Linked DNA regions of Sinorhizobium sp. BG8. The main gene of each other region encodes a partner of the protein of the gene in region 2 in a complex. Links are inferred from orthologs where the notes say so. Each region holds a gene or a part of one and is shown on either strand. Other genes may lie near its edges.

Region 1 (11,921 bases), 540 kb from region 2 along the record:
GCTGGGTCATGTTCCAGATGGGCGGCGTTGGTCCGATGTTCGGACAGTTCGGGCATTTCTTCAAGTTTGCCGCCGAAAAGGTCGCCAACAACTCCTATCCGATGGAGCGCTACCGTGACGAGTCGAAGCGCCTCCTGAGCGTTTTGGAAGCCCGTCTCGATGGACGCCAGTGGATCATGGGTGAGGAGCACACTATAGCCGACATCGCTCTCTATCCGTGGGTTCGCGGAGCGGACGTCTTCTACGGCGGCCGCGAAGTTCTCGACTATGCGGGTTTCCCGAATGTCATGGCCTGGCTGGAGCGCTGCCTGGAGCGGCCCGCCGCCAAGAAGGGACTGGACATCCCCGCCAGGACCTGAGGCCTAGCCCTATCGCTGCGGCCTGGTGGCGAGTTGACGCCGCCGGGCCGGACGCGTTACCACTCGTCAAAACAACAGATCGGGGATGGACATCGTGGCGGGAAGGTTGGTCGTAGCCGGAGGCGGTCAGGCGGCATTCGCGCTTGTCGCAAAGTTGCGGGCGTTGAAGGATACGCGTCCGATCACGATCGTCAGCGCAGAGGCTACCCTTCCATACCAGCGTCCGCCGCTCTCCAAGAAATATCTTCTGGGCGAGGCCGATCTCGAGCGGCTGCATTTCCGGGCGGAGAGCTGGTATCCGGAAAACGATGTCGAGGTGAAGCTGTCGACGGAGGTTGCCTGGATCGACCGTGCCGGCAAGACAGTCTCGCTGAGCGACGGCTCTATGCTGGAGTACGAGTATCTGGCGCTCGCGACCGGGGCGACGCCGCGCCGCCTGCCGGATGCGATCGGCGGAAATCTCAAGGGCGTGTTCACGGTCCGCGACTATCTCGACGCAGACCGCCTCGGCCTTGAAATGCAGGAAGGCCGCAAGGCGCTCATCGTCGGCGGCGGCTACATCGGACTTGAAGCCGCAGCCGTGGCGAGGGGGCGGGGCCTCGACGTCACTGTCATCGAAATGGCAGACCGCATTCTTCAGCGCGTGGCCTCGCCAGCCACCTCGTCGATCGTCAAGGAAATCCACATCGCGCGCGGCGTCGACGTCAGGGAAAAAACCGGCCTCGACAGGCTGGTCGGCGAGAACGGCCATGTAACGGGTGCGGAACTCTCCGATGGTTCCATCATTTCTGCGGATGTCGTCATCGTCGGCATCGGCATTGCCCCCAACGACCAGCTGGCCCGCGATGCCGGGCTGGAGGTCCTGAACGGTATCGTCGTCGACGACCATGCCCGGACCTCGGATCCGTCCATCTTCGCAATGGGCGACTGTAGCGTCCTGCCGTTGAAGGGCAGCATGGTCCGCCTCGAGTCCGTCCAGAATGCGGTAGACCAGGCGGAGGCGGTTGCGGCCATCATCGCCGGCGGTGACGAGCCCTATGTTCCCAAGCCCTGGTTCTGGTCGGATCAGTACGACGTCAAGCTGCAGATCGCCGGTTTCTGCATGGGGTTCGATGATACCCTCGTCAGGCCGGGCGCGCGTGAAGGAAGCGTCTCTGTGTGGTACTTCCGGGCGGGCGAACTGATCGCGGTCGATGCGGTCAACGACGCCAAGGCCTATGTCACCGGCAAGAAGCTTCTGGAACTCGGCCGCACCCCGGACCGGGCGCTTCTGGAAGATCCGTCTACCGACCTCAAGACCCTCGTCGCCTGACGAGCCGGCGTCTGCCTTGCCCGCGAAGGGCAGGCGATTCCCGTGCAATTTTGAGGCTTCCTTAAGCATAGGTTTATGCAAGTCCGTGCTTTTATGGGACTTTCAGCCCGACTTAATGATTCTTCAGCCTTTTCTCACTTGAGTGATCCGATCGAACCTCACCGCCGGATTTCTCATGCTCCGTATTGTGAATTGCATCGCGCTCGAGCACGACTATCGACTTGTGCTACTCGCAGCCATCATCTGCTTCCTGTCCTGTTTTGTCACAGTGGCACTGGTGCAGCGCGCGCAATCCTGCGAGCGCCTCGCGCGTCGCCTCTGGCTCGGAGCTGCGGGCTTCTCGACCGGCTTCGGTATCTGGTCCACCCACTTCATCGCCATGCTCGCCTACAATCCCGGCATGGTCATGGGATACGAAGTCTACCGGACGCTCATCTCGCTCGCGGTCGCCATCATCGTGACGACGATGGGGATCGTCGTCGGGACCGCATCGAAGCGCCGGTCGGCCGCGCTGGCGGGCGGAATGCTTCTGACGGGTGGCATCTTCGTCATGCACTACATGGGGATGTCGGCGCTGGAAATTCCCGGCACGATCGAGTGGGACTACGCCTATGTGGCTGCATCCTTCGTTGCAGGCGCGATCTTCAGCAGCCTTGCCCTGCTTGGCATCGCAGGCGGCGCACGCAACGTCGCTGCAAGGTGGCGTGTTACGATCCTGATGATGCTCGGCGTCGTCGCCCTTCATTTTACGGGCATGGCGGGCGTGACGGTGGTCTCGGGGCCGATGGACATCACCGACGACACGGTGGTCTCGCCGGTGCTGATGGCGGTGCTGATTGCAGCTGTGGCCTTCTCGCTGCTCTTCGTCGGATTGATCGCGGTCGTCTTCGCGCGTCAGGCAGAAAACGCCGTCAGCGCCGGCACGCGGCAGCTTGCCATGTTCGTGCAGGGCGTGACGGACTATGCCATCTACATGCTCGACGCCGATGGCAGGGTCGAGAACTGGAATGTCGGGGCGGAGCGGAGCAAGGGCTATACGGCCAAGGAAATCGTGGGCGAACATTTCTCCCGCTTCTACAGCGCCGAGGAACAGGCAGCGGGACTGCCCCAGCTTGCCCTGGACGTTGCGCGGGAAACCGGAAAATACGAGACCGAAGGCTGGCGTTACCGCAAGGACGGCAGCCGTTTTTGGGCGCATGTCGTGATCGACACGATCCGCGACAGCGAGGGTGACCTGGCCGGCTACGTCAAGATTACCAAGGACATCACGAAAGAGAAGGCGGATGCCGATCGCATCGCGGAGGTGACGAAAAACCTCGATCTCGCGCTCGAAAACATGGCACAGGGCCTTTGCCTCTTCGATGCCGACGAGAGGCTGGTACTCTCAAACAAGCGCTTTTCGGATCTGTTCGGATTCTCGGCGGACACCTTCAAGCCGGGCATCACGCTCGCCAGCATGGTCGATCTCGCCGTCTCGCGCGTTCACGATGATCCGGAGGTCTGGCAACCGAGGGCTCGCGACATCTATGCTCGCCACAGAAAGCTCATCCGCCAGCCGGGCGGCGGCAGCACCGTCGAACAGCTGTCTTCCGGCCTGTCCGTCCAGATGAAGTACAACACTCTCGCAGACGGCTCCTGGGTCGCGACCTACGAGGACATCACCGATCGCCTGCGCACCGAGGAGCAGATTGCCCACATGGCCCGCCATGATGGGCTGACCCAGCTGCCGAACCGCGCAAGCTTCAACGTTCACCTGGAAGGTGAACTCGAGAGTGCACGGCGTTCCGGCGCATACGTGGCCGTGATCGGCATCGACCTGGACAAGTTCAAGGAAGTCAACGACACGCATGGTCATGCCGTAGGCGACGAGGTGCTGAAGATCCTCTCCCAGCGCATGCAGGACATGCTCACCGGGGATGAGGCCGTGGCGCGCTTCGGTGGCGACGAGTTTGCCGCATCGAAGCGGTTCGATGACATGGCGGAACTGAACGATTTCCTCATGCGCCTCGAAAAGGCGCTCCATGCGGAGGTCAAGGTCGGATCCTTTGAATTGAAGCCCGGCGCCAGCCTCGGAGTCGCGATCTTCCCGCAGGACGCGATGAACGTCGAAAACCTCCTGTCAAACGCCGACCTCGCAATGTACCGGGCCAAGGAAGCGCTTACCCGCACCGTCTGCTTCTACGAGGTATCGATGGACGATGTGGCGCGCCGCCGCCGCATGATGGCCAACGACCTGTGGCTTGCCGTGGAGCGCGGCGAACTGCAGTTGCACTATCAGGTGCAGAAGTCGGTGAAGGGTGGAGAAACGACCGGATACGAAGTGCTGCTGCGCTGGCGTCACCCGGACCGCGGCACCGTGTCGCCCGCCGAATTCATTCCCGTCGCGGAGGAGTGCGGCGCCATCCTGTCGATCGGCGAATGGGTTCTGCGCGAAGCCTGCCGCGAGGCGGCGAGCTGGCCGCTGCCGCACAAGATCGCCGTCAACCTGTCTCCGGTCCAACTCGCAAACACCGACGTGGTCGGCCTTGTCCGGGACGTGCTCGCGCAAACCGGCCTTGCGCCGAACCGCCTCGAGCTCGAGATCACCGAATCCACGATCATCGCGGACAAGCAGCGGGCGCTCCTGGCACTCAGGCAGGTGAAGGCGCTCGGCGTTACCATCGCCATCGACGATTTCGGTACCGGATATTCGTCGCTCGAGACCTTGCGTTCATTTCCTTTCGACAAGATCAAGCTCGACCGCAGCTTCATGAACGAGATCGAGGACAGCCCGCAGGCAAAGGCCATCATCAGGGCGATCCTGGCGCTTGGGCGCAGCCTCGACGTGCCGGTACTTGCCGAAGGAGTGGAGACCGGCAGGCAGCTCGATATCCTTCTCAAGGAAGGATGCGACGAAGCGCAGGGCTACTTCCTTGGCAGACCGGCGCCGATGACTGCCGACGAGGTGCGGGAAGATGCCCATATCGGCAAGGGCCGCGCCGCCTGATCGCAGGCACGCATTCCACTGCCTGCGGGGGAGGTCATGCTCCGGCGGGACGCCGCATAAGGCTCGCGCCTACTGCCGCTTCATGGAATAGGCGGGGAGTTCGACCTGGAAGCGGGGGAAGATGAACACGCCGATGATCAGGCCGGCATACTTCTGTTCGATTCCGGTAGACTCTCCGACGCAGAAGACGGGCTGGCGGGGAACACCCGCCACGTTGATCGTCGTGGAAAAGCAGAACGACGAGCACGTCGTCGACGCCTGTTCGAAGAGTTCGAGCACGCGGGTACGGTCGAGCGGTTCGTAACAGCGAATGAGGTTGAGCAGCCCGCAGTCGCGCTCATGAAGCCCGTGGGTCTTCGCTGCCTTGTCGCCAAGCCTGAACAGTCCGTTGGACAGATCGCCGGTCCAGCGTTCCGTCACGCAGTATTGGGTCAAAAGCTCATTGTCGGCATCGTCCAGCTCCAGGGAGCCGGGTACAAAAGGCGCTGAAAGATTAGTTTTCGCAATCTTAAACACGTACAATCCCAAGCGAAAAAATCAATTTGGCCGCCATGCACTTGTCCTGTCAAGACGAGCCCAGCATGTTCGGTCTTCCGGCTGCAGGCGCAACTTCCCGTCCGCTACAGAGTCCCCGCGGAATCGGTCCATTCGGCACCCATTAGACAGGTCAGTGAACGTACGCGCAACCTCGTTTGCGGTCGGCGTTAGTCTATCAAATCTTTTCTTGTATGAGCCTTGGTCTTCCAGTGTGCTGCCCAGCGGACCAATCACACCCGACATGCCGACCGTCCCCGTGAATCTTCGAGCTCACTTGCTTGGTTTTATAATTTCTTTTTTGCGACCGGCAATGGGTGCCCTGTCAAAATTGTGGGTATTTGATGAGAATTTTAAGGCCAAATCCACATTGGTGCGTATTCAGGTGCATTCTGTGGATAATGCACCCGGTGATTGTGTGATGGTTGTGCCTGTGCGGGGGATCACGACAGTGCGCCGATTTGTCCCGACAGGGGCACCTGCGCAATGAAAAAGGGCAGCCCAAGGGCCGCCCTTCGTCTTGATTTCATCGAGGATAAGGCTTGCGCCTTGTTCCATCATGCCGCCCATGCCGCCACTTCAGGCCGCATGCGGCCTGAAGCACTTTGAGAACATGGGCGAAGCTTTATGTGCGTCGTTCAGTGATAAGGCTGTCGCCTTATCACATCATGCCGCCCATGCCGCCCATGTCGGGCATGCCGCCGCCCATCGGAGCGTCCTTCTTCGGCAGCTCGGCGATCATGGCTTCGGTGGTGACGAGGAGGCCTGCAACCGAAGCTGCGTCCTGCAGAGCGGTGCGAACGACCTTGACCGGATCGACGATACCCATGGCGATCATGTCGCCATATTCGCCGGTCTGGGCGTTGTAGCCGTAGTTGTCGCCCTTCTGCTCGAGGATCTTGCCGACGACGATCGAAGCTTCGTCACCAGCGTTCTCTGCGATCTGGCGGGCCGGAGCCTGCAGAGCGCGACGAACGATGTTGATGCCGGCTTCCTGGTCGGCGTTCTCGCCCTTGACGGTCAGCTGGGAAGAAGCGCGCAGCAGAGCGACGCCGCCGCCCGGTACGATGCCTTCCTGAACAGCAGCGCGGGTCGCGTTAAGCGCGTCGTCGATGCGGTCCTTCTTTTCCTTCACTTCGATTTCCGTCGAGCCGCCGACGCGGATCACGGCAACGCCGCCAGCGAGCTTTGCAAGGCGTTCCTGCAGCTTCTCGCGGTCGTAGTCGGAGGTGGTTTCTTCGATCTGAGCCTTGATCTGGGCGACGCGGCCTTCGATTTCAGCCTTCTGGCCTGCACCGTCGACGATCGTCGTGTTTTCCTTGGAGATCGAAACCTTCTTCGCACGGCCGAGCATGTCGAGCGTGACGTTTTCGAGCTTGATGCCGAGGTCTTCGGAGATCACGGTACCGCCGGTCAGGATGGCGATGTCTTCGAGCATGGCCTTGCGGCGGTCGCCGAAGCCCGGAGCCTTGACAGCAGCAATCTTGAGGCCGCCACGGAGCTTGTTGACGACGAGGGTCGCAAGAGCTTCGCCTTCAACGTCTTCAGCAACGATGACGAGCGGCTTGCCGGTCTGAACGACAGCTTCGAGAACCGGCAGCATGGCCTGGAGGTTCGAGAGCTTCTTCTCGTGCAGGAGAACGTAGGCGTCGTCGAGGTCGGCGACCATCTTTTCCGGGTTGGTCACGAAGTAGGGCGACAGGTAGCCGCGGTCGAACTGCATGCCTTCGACGACTTCGAGTTCGGTTTCGGCGGTCTTGGCTTCTTCAACCGTGATGACGCCTTCGTTGCCGACCTTCTGCATGGCTTCAGCAATGTCGAGGCCGATCTGGCGCTCGCCGTTTGCCGAGATCGTGCCGACCTGTGCAACTTCTTCCGAGGTGTTGATCTTCTTGGCCTTGGCCTGGAGATCCTTGACGACTTCCTTGACAGCGAGGTCGATGCCGCGCTTCAGGTCCATCGGGTTCATGCCGGCAGCAACGGCCTTTGCGCCTTCGCGGACGATCGCCTGGGCGAGAACGGTCGCGGTGGTGGTGCCGTCACCGGCAACATCGTTGGTCTTCGAAGCGACTTCGCGGACCATCTGGGCACCCATGTTCTCGAACTTGTCTTCGAGTTCGATTTCCTTGGCAACGGAAACGCCGTCCTTGGTGATGCGCGGTGCGCCGAAGGACTTGTCGATAACGACGTTACGACCCTTCGGGCCGAGTGTTACCTTCACTGCATCAGCGAGGATGTCGACGCCACGCAGCATCTTTTCGCGCGCGTTGCGGCCGAATTTTACTTCTTTGGCTGCCATTTTCAAAACTCCTGGTTTCGAAAGGCCGGATACTCCGGCTTGAATTTATGGGAAGTTTTTAAGGGAACCGGCGATCAGCCGATGATGCCCATGATGTCGGCTTCCTTCATGATCAGAAGGTCTTCGCCGTTGAGCTTGACTTCGGTGCCCGACCACTTGCCGAACAGAACGCGATCGCCGACCTTCACGTCGAGAGCGACGACCTTGCCGCTTTCGTCACGTGCGCCGGAGCCGACGGCGACGATTTCGCCTTCCTGCGGCTTTTCCTTCGCGGTGTCAGGAATGATGATCCCGCCCTTGGTCTTTTCTTCGGACTCGACGCGACGTACGACGACGCGGTCGTGGAGCGGACGGAAGTTGGTGCTTGCCATTGTCTAATCCCTCGATCAAATGACATTGCGGATCACGAACGGATCCGTTCGATTGGTGTTAGCACTCACATCTGGAGAGTGCTAGCGAGGGGGAGATAGGCTTGACGCCGGATGGAGTCAAGGATGGCTTCGGCAAAATTATGTTCTCCGGGCAGAAGTTGACACGGATCCCGCAATTTTGTTTAACAAACATATGGGGCTTGCGAATGCCCCACGAGGCGCCATGCCGAATTTCGCGTCCTTAATCTCACATCATGAGGGACGTATCATGGCTTCCTACAATGCAATTTCATCCGAAAAGCTCGTGCGCCTGATCGGCACGCCAAAAGCGCCGATCCTGATCGACGTGCGCGACGAGGACGATTTCTCCGCCGCGCCATTCCTGCTGCCTGCTGCCATCAGGAAAAGCCACACGGAGATCCGGCAATGGGCCGGCGATTATCGCGGCCACCAGGCCGTCGTCATCTGCCAAAAGGGTCTGAAGCTCAGCGAGGGCGTTGCCGCATTCCTGCGTTCCGAGGGCGCCCAGGCGGAAGTCCTCGAAGGCGGTTTCGAGACCTGGCAGAAGGCGGGCCTGCCGCTTGTTCCGGTCTCGCGACTGCCGGGGCAATGCAATAGAGGCGGAACGCTCTGGGTGACGCGTTCCCGGCCGAAGATAGATCGGATCGCCTGCCCCTGGCTGATCCGGCGCTTCGTCGATCCCAAGGCGGTCTTCCTCTTCGTCGCTCCCTCCGAGGTCGAAGCGGTCGCGCATCGCTTCGACGCCACGCCCTTCGATGTCGAGGGAGTGTTCTGGAGCCATCGCGGCGAACTTTGCTCCTTCGACGTGATGATCGAGGAGTTCGCGCTTGCCTTTCCGGCCTTGCAACATCTCGCCCGCATCGTTCGCGGCGCCGATACGGACCGGCCGGATCTCGAGCCGCAGGCCGCAGGGCTGCTCGCCATATCACTCGGACTTTCGCGCATGTACGCGGACGATCTCGAACAGCTCGAGGCGGGTATGCTGCTCTACGACGCGCTCTATCGCTGGGCGCGAGACGCCTCGCAGGAAAAACACGACTGGGTCTCGCATGGCGCGCGCAAGTGAAGTCTCGCCGACCGAGGCGCCCATGAACGACCGGATGACAGCAGACGCCTCTCCCAGACACCCGACATTCGGGGAGGCGCTGAAGGTCTGGGCACGGATCGGGCTTCTGAGCTTCGGAGGCCCCGCCGGGCAGATCGCGCTCATGCACCGCGAGCTGGTGGACGAGCGGCGATGGATCTCCGAAAGCCGGTTCCTGCATGCGCTGAACTATTGCATGCTGCTGCCGGGTCCCGAGGCCCAGCAGCTTGCCACCTATGTCGGCTGGCTGCTGCACGGCGCCCGCGGCGGCATCGCGGCCGGGACGCTCTTCGTCTTGCCCGGCTTCCTCGTCATCTGCGTGCTCTCTTCCGCTTACGCCCTCTTCCAGGATACCCACTGGCTGGATGCCCTCTTCTTCGGCTTGAAGGCCGCTGTCCTCGTGATCGTCGTCCAGGCGCTCATCCGGATCGCCAGTCGCACGCTGAAGACGCCCGCCGCACGCATTCTTGCCGCGCTCGCCTTCCTCGCGCTCTTCGCCTTCGCGCTGCCGTTCCCGCTGGTCATTCTTCTTGCCGGTGTTGTCGGATATGTCGCGGCGCGCACCGCGCCCGGCCTTCTCCAGCCGCAGGCGGGCCATCGCAGCCACGTGCCGGACCTTCCATCTGTTATCGGAGAAGGCGTGGAAGGGGGAAGGCAGACCCCGGGGAGGGCGTTCCTCGTCGTCGCGGTCTGTTGCGCACTCTGGATCGCGCCCTTCCTGCTCCTGGCGATGGTTCCGGGCCACACCGGCGCCTTCAATGCGATCGGTGTCTTTTTCTCGAAAATGGCGGTCGTCACGTTCGGCGGCGCCTATGCCGTTCTCGCCTACGTCGCTCAGCAGGCGGTCGACACCTATCAATGGCTCAAGCCGGGAGAGATGCTGGACGGTCTGGCGCTCGCCGAGACGACGCCGGGCCCGCTGGTGCTCGTGCTGTCCTTCGTCGGCTTTCTTGCCGCCTTTCGCGATGCCGACGGCCTGGATCCGCTGCTGTCCGGGCTCCTCGGGGCTTTCCTCGCCGCCTGGGTCACGTTCGTGCCCTGCTTCCTTTGGATCTTTCTCGGTGCGCCCCACGTCGAGAGGCTGCGCGGCAACGAGGCGCTTTCAGGGGCGCTGGCCGCAATCTCGGCGGCTGTTGTCGGCGTGATCCTCAATCTCGCCCTCTGGTTCGGCTTGCATGTGCTCTTTCGCGAGGTCGGACGCCTGGAGGCGGGGCCCCTGTCGATGCCGTTGCCCGCATGGTCCTCCATCGATCTTCACGCCCTCGCGCTTACGATCGTCTCGGCCTTCATGTTGCTCCGGCTGAAGACCGGGATCCTCACCGCGCTTTCGGTCAGTGGTGTCCTCGGCTTCCTCCTTTCATGGCCTTTGTGAGAAGCGCCGAGGCGTAAATTTCTTCGGAAAGGCTTGTTTTCTCGTTCCAGCTTTGCGATGTCAGCCCGGCCTCCCAACTACCGGAAAGTCATCATGGCAAAGCGCATCGATTCCTTCGACGAGATCACAGGGCACTATGACGTCGTGCTGTGCGACGTGTGGGGCGTATTGCACAACGGGGTCGAAGCCTTCGCGAACGCGTCGCAGGCGCTGGCCGCGGCCCGGGCTGCTGGCCTCGCAGTGGTGCTGATCACCAATTCCCCGCGACCGTCACCGGGCGTCAAGGTGCAGATCCGCGGCCTCGGCGTAGAGGATGACGCCTACGACCGCATCGTTACGTCGGGTGATGTCACACGCGCGCTGATTTCGTCCGGACCGCCGAAGATCTATTTCATCGGCGGCGACAAGGATCATCCGCTATTGACCGGCCTCGATGTCGAGCGCGTGTCGGCCGAGGAGGCGGAAATCGTTGTCTGTGCGGGCTTCCGCGACGACGAGACCGAAACGGCAGAGGACTACCGCGAGGAACTGACAGTGCTCGCCGCCCGCCACCTGCCTTTCATCTGCGCCAATCCGGACCTCGTGGTCGAGCGCGGACATCGCCTCATCCCCTGCGGCGGGGCGCTCGCCCAGCTTTACGGCGAACTCGGCGGCACGACACTCATCGCCGGCAAGCCCCATCGGCCCATCTACGAGGCGTCGATGACTGAGGCACGCGAGGTCTTCGGCGAATTCGCATCGTCGCGGGTCATTGCCATCGGCGACGGAATGCCGACCGATGTCAGGGGTGCGGAGGCGTTCGGGCTTGATGTACTGTATATCTCCGGCGGCATCCATGCGCAGGAGTACGTTGTCGACGGGCGCACCGACGAGAAGCTGCTCGCAGCATTCCTGGAAAGAGAAGGCGCGACGCCGAAGTGGTGGATGCCTGCCCTGAAGTGATTGGATCGAAGCCGAGATGACTGTCTTTCATCGAAACGAGACCAGGGATCCGCTTCCCGAAGCGCTCCGCGGCGGAGTGATCGCGATCGGCAATTTCGATGGCGTGCATCGCGGACACCAGTCCGTGCTCGACCGGGCGCTGCAGATTGCGCGCGAGCGTGCGATCCCGGCGCTGGTGCTGACATTCGAGCCTCATCCGCGCACGGTCTTCCGCCCGGATCAACCGGTCTTCCGCCTCACGCCCGCTCCGCTCAAGGCGCGCATCCTCGAAGGCATGGGCTTCAACGCCGTCATCGAATATCCGTTCGATCGCCAGCTCTCCCAGCTGTCGCCGCACGATTTCGTCGACTCGGTGCTGTTGGACTGGCTGCATGCCTCCCATATCGTCACCGGCTTCGATTTCCATTTCGGCAAGGGTCGCGAAGGTGGCCCCGCCTACCTGATGGCCGCCGGCGAAGCCAACGGCTTCGGGGTGACGCTGGTCGACGCATTCCGTGACGAGAATACCTCGGTCGTATCCTCGAGCCTCATCCGCTCTATGCTCTGTGAAGGCGACGTCGTCGGTGCGGCCGGCGAGCTCGGCTACCGCTTCACGGTCGAGCAGGAGGTCATCGGCGGCAAGCAGCTCGGCCGCACGCTCG
Region 2 (11,758 bases):
CTGCCGGACGGACTGAGCTTTTATCCACTGATCTGCTACGAGGCCATCTTCCCGACAGAAATCGCAAATAGCGTGAGCGGCGTCGATGCGTTGCTGAACGTGACCAACGATGGCTGGTTCGGAAATACCCCTGGACCCTATCAGCACTTTCAGCAGGCGCAGGTCACGGCGGTCGCAAAACAGGTGCCGATGATTCGTGGCGCGAACAATGGAATCTCGGCGATTGTGGACGCTAAAGGTCAAGTTATATTAGGGATGCCTTATAATAGCAATGGCTTTATTGATGCAACCATTGCGGGAAAAAACGTAACGTTTCATGATAGACTGTCACAAAACCTGTGGTTTTGGTTCTGTGTCTCCATGGTTTTTCTTCTGGCACTCTTTTCTCGCGCTGGTTTTATATTCGGCAGGAATTGACCGAAAACCCCTAAAATTGCATAGTGCACTTTACCGGCATGTTTTAGCTATAATGATGGCCTTAAAGTTGCGCTGCAAGCATGGCAATTTGGTCTCATGGTCGCTTCCGGGGACTGGGGCATTCGCGCGTTAGGACACTTTGATGATTGAGAATAAGAAAAAGCCGAACCCGATCGATATACACGTCGGGAGCCGGATTCGCCTCCGCCGGACGATGCTTGGCATGAGCCAGGAGAAGCTGGGCGAGAGCCTGGGGATCACGTTCCAGCAGATTCAAAAATATGAGAAGGGTACGAACCGTGTAGGCGCCAGCCGCCTCCAGAACATCTCAAGCATTCTGAATGTTCCGGTATCGTTCTTCTTCGAGGATGCGCCCGGCGAAAGCTCGGGAGGTCCCAACGGGATGGCGGAAGCCTCCAGTTCGAACTACGTGGTCGACTTCCTGTCTTCTTCGGAAGGGCTTCAGCTCAATCGCGCATTCGTAAAGATCGCCGACCCGAAGGTGCGACGCAAGTTGGTCGACCTGGTCAAGACGCTCGCGGCGGAAGCCGACGCGGAATAGTGTTAAAGTCAGGCGACGCCTGACGCCTTGAAGGCGGTCCCTCGGGGCCGCCTTTTTTTGTTCCGTGTTTGCATCGGCTCTGGACCGAAGATAGATATAAACATATATTTATGTCCTTGTGTGCTTGTTTTTCAGTGGTGAACTGGTAACAACGCCGATGTCATCTTCATTGAGGGGAATTCCCGTATGCGCAGCAGCTATCTCTTCACCAGCGAATCCGTGGCAGAGGGGCATCCAGACAAGGTTTGCGACAGAATCTCGGACGAAATCGTCGATCTCGTTTACCGTGAGGCCGCCAAGACCAAGTTCGATCCCTGGTCTGTGCGCATCGCCTGCGAGACGCTGGCCACGACCAACCGTGTCGTCATTGCCGGCGAAGTCCGCCTGCCGCCGAGCCTGATGAAAAAGGACAAGAACGGCAACGACGTCATCAATCCCGCGAGATTCAAGGCTGCCGCGCGCAAGGCTATCAAGGATATCGGCTACGAACAGGATGGCTTCCACTGGAAGAACGCCAAGGTCGATGTTCTCCTCCACGCCCAGTCGGCCGACATTGCGCAGGGTGTCGACAACGCTGCAGACCAGCAGGGCGACGAGGGTGCGGGCGACCAGGGCATCATGTTCGGTTATGCCTGCCGCGAAACCACGGATCTCATGCCGGCGCCGATCTACTATTCGCACCGCATCCTTCAGCTCCTCGCCGCCGCGCGCAAGCAGGGTGAGGGCGATGCCGGAAAGCTCGGTCCCGATGCCAAGAGCCAGGTGACCGTGCGCTATGCCGACGGCAAGCCTGCCGACGTTGCCTCGATCGTTCTTTCGACCCAGCATCTCGACGACAGCTGGGACTCGGCCAAGGTGCGTGCAGTCGTGGAGCCCTACATCCGTGAGGCGCTGAACGGCCTTCCCATCGCCGATGACTGCAAGTGGTACATCAATCCCACCGGCAAGTTCGTGATCGGCGGCCCCGATGGCGACGCGGGCCTGACCGGCCGCAAGATCATCGTCGACACCTATGGTGGCGCAGCACCCCACGGCGGTGGCGCGTTTTCGGGCAAGGACACCACGAAGGTCGACCGTTCGGCGGCCTATGCGGCGCGCTATCTCGCCAAGAACGTGGTTGCCGCGAACCTCGCCGATCGCTGCACGATCCAGCTCTCCTACGCCATTGGCGTTGCTCAGCCCCTGTCGGTCTATGTCGATCTGCACGGAACCGGCACGGTCACCGAGGACGAGGTGGAAGCAGCCATCCGCAAGGTCATGGACTTGTCGCCCTCCGGCATTCGCCGCCACCTCGACCTCAACAAGCCGATCTATGCCAAGACCTCGGCCTACGGTCATTTCGGCCGCAAGTCCGGTCGGGACGGCTCCTTCTCCTGGGAGAAGCTGGACCTGGTGAAGCCCCTGAAGGAAGCCCTGAGGGCGTGAGGGTCTGACAATGGAGAGCGAGCGCCGTACAAGGGCGACCGAGGCCTTCTTCGGTCGCCGCAAGGGAAAGCCCCTGCGTGATTTGCAGGCACAGCGTCTGGAAAACCTCCTGCCGCGGTTTAAGGTGGATCTCTCCGTACCTGCCCCGGCAGAGATAGGCTCGCTCTTCGACTTCGATCCTGCGCGCATCCGGCTGGAAATCGGCTTCGGCGGCGGCGAGCATCTGATTCACCGGGCTCTCGAAAACCCGTCCACGGCCTTCATCGGCGTGGAGCCTTTCGTCAATTCGATGGCAAAGCTCGTCGGTCGTGTTGAAGAGACCGGCGCGCTGAACATCAGGCTCTACGACGATGACGCGACCGAACTGTTGGACTGGCTGCCGGAGGGATCGCTCGACCAGATCGATCTCCTGTATCCCGATCCCTGGCCCAAGCGTAAGCACTGGAAGCGCCGCTTCGTCTCGAAGGTCAATCTGGATCGCTTCGCGCGCGTCCTGAAGCCAGGCGGTTCCTTTTGCTTCGCCTCCGATATCGATACGTATGTGAACTGGACGCTTCTTCACTGCGGCGCTCATCCCGCCTTCGAATGGACGGCGGAGAATGCCGCCGACTGGCTGACGCCTTTCGAGGGCTGGCCCAGCACGCGCTATGAGGCGAAGGCGAAGAGGGAAGGGCGAAAGTCTGCCTACCTGACGTTCAGAAGGCGCTAGGGCGACCGACGGCTCTCAAGCTCGGGAACGGTCCCGCAAGAAAACATGCGTGGAACAACGGCTTGAAGCGTGGGTAGCGCGCCGATCGTTTAGCGATACGCATCAAGGCAGCATCGTCGCGGCGCGCCCCCGGTCATTTTTCCGCACCCATTCCGATGTGCGGATCCCGCGCACGATTAGTGCAGGCTTACGGTGCGCAGGTCGTCTTCGGCCGCCTTGAAGAAGGTGCTCGAGCGATTGTCGGTCAGGAGAATTGGCGTGCCGTCGGCACCAAAGAGCGCCCAAAGATCCAGGGCCGGATCAATTTCGGGAGCCTCGGGGAAGCAGCGGGATACCTCGTCGGCGCGCATCTTGCGAATGTAGCCGACTTCGCCTGCGCCGAGATGCGCAAGGTCCGCCTTCGTGACGACAGGAGAGAGAGCTTTAAGGCCCATGATTGCCTCCATGGCATGCCGGGTTGAAACCGGCTCAAACGCACGCTCGCGGTCACCATGACCGGTCGATACGTCCGGTATTCAGTTTGTGTGTGTGGTGTCCGAGGGGCGAAGCCCGCAGAAACGGCACATGGACTAGTCTGGTACGGAAATGTTAATTTTCTTTACCATGCGCTCCGGTTCCGGGCGCACGAGGTCGACGGCGAGAAGTCCGTTCTTCAGGTGGGCACCCAAAACTTGCATGCCGTCGGCAAGCACGAACAGTCGCTGGAACTGCCGTGCAGCGATGCCGCGGTAAAGAAAATCCCGTTCGCCGTTCTCGATCTGGCGACCGCGGATGATGAGCTGGTTCTCCTCGGTGGTGATCTCCAGCTCGTCCTCGGAGAAACCGGCGACGGCAAGCGTTATGCGGAGGCGCTCGGGCGCACCCGCGCCATCGGAATGCAGACGCTCGATGTTGTAGGGCGGATAGCCGTCATTGCTCTTGGCAATGCGCTCCAGCGTCTTCTCCATGGCGTCGAAGCCCAGGAGCATAGGGCTCGTGAATGGTGTCATGCGGCTCATATTTGTGTGCAGTCCTTGCTCTCAAGCGACCATGCCGGGACCTGGCTGGCAGCACCCCGACAGCGCCAATATGGGGACTGTGGCGGTTTCGTGCAAGGCGCTTGCTAAAGGAGAATTGGCAAATATAGTCGCCGCTTTGCTACGGCGCGGACAGGTGTTCGCGCCGCATATACAAAGGCAGGGAGACATGCATGCCGGAGCCTAGAAAAATCATAATCGACACGGACCCCGGACAGGATGACGCTGCGGCAATTCTGCTTGCTCTCGCAAGCCCGGACGACGTCGAAGTCCTGGGCATCACCACCGTCGCAGGCAATGTTCCCCTGGCGCTCACGTCCCGCAACGCCCGTATCATCTGCGAACTGGGCGGCAGGCCGGATCTCAAGGTATTTGCCGGAGCCGACAAGCCGCTCGCGCGCCCGCTGGTGACGGCCGAGCACGTTCACGGCAAGACAGGCCTGGACGGCCCGAGCTCGACGAGCCGGTCATGGCGTTGCAGGAGCAGCACGCTGTCGACTTCATCGTGGAGACGCTTCTGCGAGAGCCCCCGAAGAGCGTCACGCTCTGCACGCTCGGTCCGCTGACCAACGTGGCGCTCGCGCTGCGCAAGGCGCCCGAGATCGCCGGCCGCGTCCGTGAACTCATCATGATGGGCGGCGGGTTCTTTGAAGGTGGCAACATCACACCCGCGGCCGAGTTCAACATCTACGTCGATCCCGAGGCCGCGGATGCGACCTTCAGATCGGGCATTCCGATCGTGATGATGCCGCTCGATGTCACCCACAAGGTCTTGACCTTCAAGGAGCGTGTGGAGCGGATCCGCAAGATCGGTACGAAGCCCGCGCTGGCGCTTGCCGAAATGCTGGAGTTCTTCGAGCGTTTCGACATCGAGAAGTACGGTTCGGACGGCGGGCCGTTGCATGATCCCACTGTCGTCGCCTACCTGTTGAGGCCGGAACTCTTCAACGGACGGGATTGCAATGTCGAAGTGGAGATCAGCTCACCGCTGACGCTCGGCATGACGGTGGTCGACTGGTGGCAGGTCACGGGCAGAACGCCGAATGCGAAGGTCATCAAGGACGTAAATGCCCAGGGCTTCTTCGATCTCCTGACGGAACGTCTGCACCGCCTCTGAGTATCCGTCGCTCGTACATGTCGACAAATGAAAACGGCGCCCGAGGGCGCCGTTGATGTTTTGGTCCGTGCGTTCCGTTCTCAAAACTCTTCCCAGTCGTCATGCGCGAGCGCCGTATTGCCTGCCACCTGCGGGATGGAGCGGGCAGGGGCGGCGACCGGACGGGCTGCCGGAGCGGGAGCCGGTCTGTAGGTCTGACGCTGCGGCTGGGCCTGTACGGGCTGGGCAAAGTGCTGGGCGCCTGATCCTGCGCGGAAGCGGGAGACGAGCGACTTCAGGAGCTTTGCTTCCTCGTTCAGCGTCATGCTTGCGGCCGTCGTCTGCTCGACCATTGCCGCGTTCTGCTGGGTGACCTGGTCCATCTGGTTGACGGCGGAGTTGATCTCCTTGAGGCCAACGGCCTGTTCGGAAGCGGAGCCGGAGATCTGGCGGATCAGGTTGTTGATCTGCATGACCTGCTCGGCGATCTTCTGGAGCGCCGTGCCTGCCCTTCCGACGAGGTCCACGCCTTCGCGTACCTGGACTTCGGACGTGTTGATCAGACCCTTGATCTCCTTGGCGGCATTGGCGGAGCGCTGTGCCAGTTCGCGCACTTCCTGGGCAACGACCGCGAAGCCCTTGCCTGCCTCGCCCGCCCGGGCAGCCTCGACGCCTGCGTTGAGAGCGAGCAGGTTCGTCTGGAAGGCGATCTCGTCGATGACACCGATGATGCGGCTGATATCGAGCGAGGACTGCTCGATGCCGTGCATGGCGGCGATCGCCTTCTGCACCACTTCGCCGGAGCGCTCCGCATCCGTGCTTGCAGCTTCTACCGACTGAGCCGCGACGCGCGCATTCTCGGCGCTCGAGTTGACCTGCGAGGTCAGCTGGTCGAGAGCGGCGGCCGTTTCCTCGAGGCTTGCGGCCTGCTGTTCCGTCCGGTGCGACAGGTCGTTGGCGCCGCTCGAGATTTCGCTCGTGCCGTTGCCGATGTTGCCGACCGACTGGTTGACCGTCTGGATCGTCTCTTCAAGGCTCGTCATTGCCGAGTTGAAGTCCGTCTTGATCTTGGCGTAGTCACCGGGAATTCACCCGACAGGCGGAACGCGAGATTGCCCGAGGAGAGTTCCGAGAGACCTTCTGCAAGCCGCGCAACGATATCGCGCTGGAGAGCGGCTGCAGATGTACGTTCGGCTTCCGCCTTGGCACGCTCGGCTTCCGTCAGCTGGCGCTGGCCTTCGGCTTCGCCCTCGAGACGTACGGCGTCGGCCAGCTTGTGGCGGAAGCCTTCAAGCGCACGAGCAACCGCACCGGTTTCATCCTGGTTTTGCTGGCCGCTGACCGCTTCGCCGTAGCTTCCGGCGCTCAGCTTGTTCACGTCACGAATGAGCTGGCCGAGCGGCAGTTTTACGTTGTTGCGAACGGCGAAGTAGAGTGCACCCATGACCGCAAGCAGGACAAGCAGTCCGCCGGCGACCATCATCAACGTCTGTTCGGTGAGTGGCCCGCTGACGGCGCTGTGCGGAATGTCGACGGATACCAGCCAGGTGGTGTTGAGGCCAGGGACAGCGAACGGATAGATCAGGCGGTCGTACGCGCCGACTTTGTCGCTGACGAGATCATTGATCGTGACCGGCGCGGAAGTCGAAGCGGCGTTCTTGACCAGGTCGGTGCCGATATCCGCGTAGTCCTTCATGAGAAGATCGTTCGAAGGTGCCACCAGCCACTTGGCAGACTGGGTGAGAAGCAGCACGCGGCCGCTTTCGAAGGGGTGGAGCGCCTGAAGCTTGTCGGACAGCGCCTTCAGCGAAATGTCCACGCCGGTGACGCCGATCATCTTGCCGCCCGAGTTTACGGGGAAGGCAATCGAGCTCATGGCTACATTCTCGCCGGTCTCGGTAGCAACATAGGGCTGCGTGATCGCGCCTTGTCCGCTTGCCGCGGCCAGGGCGTACCACTCCGCCTTGTAGTCCGATGTGAAGGCCGAGAACGAGATCCCGGTCTTGCTCTTCGTCCAGTAGGGGTTGAATGCGCCGTTCTTGTCCGCGCCGAACTCCAGCTTTCCGGCCAGTTCAGGCGACTTGCCGTCAAAGGCGTTTGGCGCTTCCGAAAACCAGCTGCCGAATGCGAACTCGTTGAGCTCGACATTGGCCTTGAGGAGCTCGATGGTCGCCTTGCGATCGAAGAACCCACCTGCATGGCCATGGGACAGGATGCCGGACATCGAACGCGCAGCGCTGGCAAGCTCGCCCACGGACGCGGAAATGTCGTTCGCGATGGCCTTCGCCTCGGTCTGGGCGACGTTCATCGTAAGCGAATGAATCCGGTCCCGGCTCTGCGAAATCAGGAAGTAGTTCGATACGACGAGCACCAGCGCAATGGCGGCGCCGCTGATCAGCATCAGCTTGGCAGCGATCGATTTGAAGGAAAACTTGAGCATTGAATGCCTCGCACGAAGGGGTGGCGCGGAAGCGCGCATTCGGGTGACGGGTCGTGGGGAGGTCCCATCATGGGACAAGGGCGTCGCGCGGCGCAGTCCGCCGCGTTCCCGAAGCCGGGATGACGCCTACAATGGCACAATCGATAAGCCCAATTCGTTAACAATGAGGCAATGCGAATGGCGATAGTCGTCCGTCATCGGCGGCAGGCGGCATCGGCCTCCGCGACCGGGGAGTTCCGACGTGCAGCGATGCTCTTTTAGAGGCTGCGGTCCACTTCCGCCGCAAGCGGAATCGATGGCTGGGCTCCACGCTTGAGGCAGGCAAGCGAGCCCGCCACGGCGGCACGCCGCAATGCTTCCGGGAGCGCTAATCCGGCGTCCAGGGAGGCGACCATATAGCCGCAGAACGTATCGCCAGCCGAGACCGTGTCGACCGGCTCGATGACCAGCCCCTTGGCACGATGGAGCTGCCCGCCGCTGATCGCAACGACACCTTCCGCACCCAGCGTGACGATCAGTGTCTGGCCGCTCTTTGCGTGCAACTCGCTCATTGCCTTCTCGCGCTCGCTGGCCGACAGGTCCTCGCGTCCGGCGAACAACTCGAACTCCGTCTCATTGGCCACGAGAATATCGGCCATGGCGCCCAGTCTTCGCGCGTCGGGCGTCAGCGGAGCAAGGTTGATCACGGACGTCACGCCCTTTGTGCGGGCCTCCGTCAGCGCCGCCTCCACGGCCGCTGCCGGCACCTCCAGTTGCAGCATCAGGAAATCGCCGCCGTTCATGGATGCGATCGCCTCGCGGGCATCGTCGGCACTGACGGTGCCATTGGCACCGGGCACCACCACGATGACGTTCTCCCCGTCGCCCCCGACGAGAATGTGCGCGGTACCGGTCGGCTCCGGCGAGGTCTTCACGAGAGAGAGATCGGTACCGGCACCCTCCAGCAGGGCCAGCGCATCGCCGGCAAAGCCGTCGCTCCCCACAGCGCCCGCCATGCGTACCTGGGCGCCGGCGCGTCGTGCAGCGAGCGCCTGGTTTGCCCCCTTGCCACCGGCCGCGGTGCTGAAGCTGCCGCCGGCAACCGTTTCCCCGGGCTTCGGCAGGCGCTCGGTCGTGGCGATGAGGTCCATGTTGATGGATCCGAAAACAGTGATCATCTTGGTGTGTCCGTCCCTTTGGTTTGCTGGGACACTGCCCGAGGCCATCAGTCTTCGTCAACCACTCTCAGTTTAAGCTGGCCCGTGCGACTTTCGACACTCCGGCCACCCGGCTCCGAAGACGGCGGTGCCGCCGCAGGCTGCTCGAACTCCATTTCACCGATGCGCGATCCGCGGCGCGCGAGCTTCTCTGTCGAGGTCAGGATCTGGTCGACGTCTTTCTGCGCCGCGGTGAAATGACCGTGCAGCTTGCGCACCCGGTCGTCGAGACGGGTAAGGTCGTCCATCAGTCGCACGACCTCGGCCTGTATCACATGGGCCTGCTCGCGCATGCGCTGGTCGCGGAAAAGCGCCTGAAGAACCTGGATCGAAAGCAGGAGCAGCGACGGGGAGACGATCACGATGCGGGCTCGGTGGGCGCGCTGGACGACCATTTCGAAGGATTCGTGAATTGCCGCGAAAATCGACTCTGACGGCACGAACAGGAAGGCGGTGTCCTGTGTCTCGCCGGCGATGAGGTACTTCTCCGCAATGTCGCGGATATGGACCTCCATGTCCCTTCGGAACTGTGTTGCCGCGGCTTTCGCCGCCTCTGGCGATCCGGCGGCGGCAATGGCATTCCATGCCTCCAGCGGAAATTTCGCGTCGATCACCAGCGGCGGCTGTCCGTTCGGCATGCGGATCGTGCAATCTGGACGTACGCCGGTAGAAAGCTGCTGTTGGAACCCATAGGCCCCCTGAGGCAGTCCGTCTGCGACGATGGTCTCCATGCGCGCTTGCCCGAAGGCACCGCGTGTCTGCTTGTTGGAGAGGATGGCCTGAAGGCCTACGACATCCTTTGCCAGCGACTGAATGTTCGTCTGGGCGGAGTCGATCACGGCAAGCCGCTCCTGCAGCTTCCTCAGATTGTCGTGGGTCGCCCGTGTCTGCTCGCTGATCGACTGCCCGAGGCGTTGGGTGAGCCCGTCAAGCCGCTGGTTGATCGCCTGGTTCGTTTCCGCCTGGCGCGCGCCGAACACTTCGGCCATGGCGGCCACGCGGCCCTGCAGCTCGGTCTGCGCCTTCAGGAGCTCGCCAAGCTGGATCTGCGCGGAGGAAGCAGCCTCCGCATCCCGCCTGTTCGAGCGCCGGGCGAGCCCGATCGTGAGCGCGACAAGCACAAGGAAACCGAGTGAAGCGAGCGCTAATGCGGGATTTCGGGACACGGTCTCCGAGGCACGAATCACCACATGATGAAGGGAAGATTGGAAATCCATGCGCGGACCATAGCACCGTTTCGCGAGAGTGTAAGATCATAACGTGAACAAACTGCGACCGTCTACAGCGACGCGCAAGAGAATTGAAAGCTGCCACGCAACACGCTAAGGAGACGCATGACCATCAAACCGCTGATAATTCTTCCCGATCCCATACTTCGTCAGGTCTCCAATCCCGTGGAGGCCATTACCGACGACATCCGTCGGCTGACAGAAGACATGCTGGAGACGATGTACGATGCTCCCGGGATAGGCCTGGCGGCGATCCAGATCGGCGTGCCTCGTCGTATGCTCGTGCTGGATGTCTCCAAGGAAGGCGAGGAGAAGCAGCCGCGGGTGTTCATCAACCCGGAAATCGTGGCGTCTTCCAGCGAGCGGTCCGTCTACGAGGAAGGCTGCCTGTCCATCCCGGACTACTATGCAGAGGTTGAGCGGCCGGCCGCTATTACCGTCCGCCATCTCGACCGGGAGGGAAAGGAGCATATCGTCGAGGCCGACGGTCTTCTCGCCACCTGCCTCCAGCATGAGATAGACCACCTCAACGGCGTATTGTTCATCGATCATATATCCAAGCTGAAGCGCGACATGGTGATCCGGAAGTTCACCAAGTCAGCAAAGGCCAGGGGTACAAAAGCGATCTAGCTGCCCATTCTGATTGGGGCACGGTGTAATCGCAATCGGCCCTGACGACGGGCGAGCCATGCGCATCGCGACGAGAATGACGTCGAGGGGCTTGATTTGGAGCGCGCAAACCCTTTTGAAGAGGGCTGATCGAGACAAGAGACCCGCACGATGGCGCTTCGTATAATTTTCATGGGCACGCCCGACTTTTCCGTACCGACGCTGACGGCGCTGGCGGACGCGGGGCATGAGATCATCGCCGTCTATTCGCAGCCGCCGCGCCGTGGCGGACGCCGCGGCCTGGAACTGCAGAAGTCGCCCGTGCATCTGGCAGCCGAAAAACTGGGCATCGAGGTGCGCACGCCGCTGAACTTCAAGCAGGAGGAGGACCGCGAGGCCTTCCGGTCGCTCGATGCCGACGTGGCGGTTGTCGTGGCCTATGGCCTTCTGCTTCCGGAAGCGATCCTGGGCGGCACCCGGCTCGGCTGCTACAACGGCCATGCCTCCCTGTTGCCGCGCTGGCGCGGCGCAGCTCCGATCCAGCGGGCGATCATGGCGGGGGACAGCGAAACCGGCATCATGGTGATGAATATGGACAAGGGGCTGGACACCGGTCCCTTCGCGCTCACGAGCCGCATTCCGATCACCGAGAACATGACTGCCAGCGATCTGCACGACGCTCTGATGGTCGCGGGCGCCAGACTCATGGTCGACGCGATGGCTAAGCTGGAGGCGGGCTCGCTTTCCCTGACGCCGCAGGCCGAGGAAGGCGTCCTCTACGCCGCCAAGATCGACAAGATGGAGACCAGGATAGACTTCGCCCGGCCCGCGCGGCAGGTGCATGACCACATCCGCGGGCTTTCGCCCTTCCCCGGTGCCTGGACCGAAATGGGCGTTTCCGGCCGGACAGAACGGGTCAAGGTGCTTGCCAGCGAACTGGCGGCCGGTGCCGGTGCACCTGGCGAGGTTCTTTCGGACGACCTCGTCGTCGCCTGCCTCGATGGCGCGGTCAGGCTCACCCGCCTCCAGAAGGCTGGCGGCAAGGCACTGTCAGCGAAC

What was found.
Region 1: the proteins of metK (region 2) and groL are in contact, whole or in part, in a cryo-EM structure (PDB 8P4O), measured with the Escherichia coli proteins. The link is inferred for Sinorhizobium sp. BG8 from one-to-one orthologs.

The regions. Positions count from the first base shown.
Region 1 is NZ_CP044011.1:1,684,153-1,696,073, forward strand. The notes cover bases 5,172-8,159. They hold groL (chaperonin GroEL), read right to left. Parts: upstream 7,491-8,159; coding sequence 5,853-7,490; downstream 5,172-5,852. Other genes in these bases: F3Y30_RS07785 (hypothetical protein), read right to left, coding at 5,172-5,173; groES (co-chaperone GroES), read right to left, coding at 7,565-7,861; F3Y30_RS07800 (sulfurtransferase/chromate resistance protein), read left to right, coding at 8,130-8,159. Outside these bases: F3Y30_RS07770 (glutathione binding-like protein), read left to right, coding at 1-359; F3Y30_RS07775 (FAD-dependent oxidoreductase), read left to right, coding at 445-1,671; F3Y30_RS07780 (EAL domain-containing protein), read left to right, coding at 1,847-4,657; more of F3Y30_RS07785, read right to left, coding at 4,727-5,171; more of F3Y30_RS07800, read left to right, coding at 8,160-8,948; chrA (chromate efflux transporter), read left to right, coding at 8,971-10,338; F3Y30_RS07810 (TIGR01459 family HAD-type hydrolase), read left to right, coding at 10,432-11,280; F3Y30_RS07815 (bifunctional riboflavin kinase/FAD synthetase), read left to right, coding at 11,297-11,921.
Region 2 is NZ_CP044011.1:1,150,767-1,162,524, forward strand. The notes cover bases 460-3,284. They hold metK (methionine adenosyltransferase), read left to right. Parts: upstream 460-1,165; coding sequence 1,166-2,404; downstream 2,405-3,284. Other genes in these bases: F3Y30_RS05305 (helix-turn-helix domain-containing protein), read left to right, coding at 560-979; trmB (tRNA (guanosine(46)-N7)-methyltransferase TrmB), read left to right, coding at 2,415-3,113. Also shown: F3Y30_RS05320 (DUF1150 family protein), read right to left, coding at 3,290-3,547; F3Y30_RS05325 (Hsp20 family protein), read right to left, coding at 3,683-4,111; F3Y30_RS05340 (ribokinase), read right to left, coding at 7,923-8,822; DNA recombination protein RmuC, read right to left, coding at 8,870-10,078; def (peptide deformylase), read left to right, coding at 10,196-10,720; fmt (methionyl-tRNA formyltransferase), read left to right, coding at 10,871-11,758. UniProt on the Escherichia coli protein: Catalyzes the formation of S-adenosylmethionine (AdoMet) from methionine and ATP.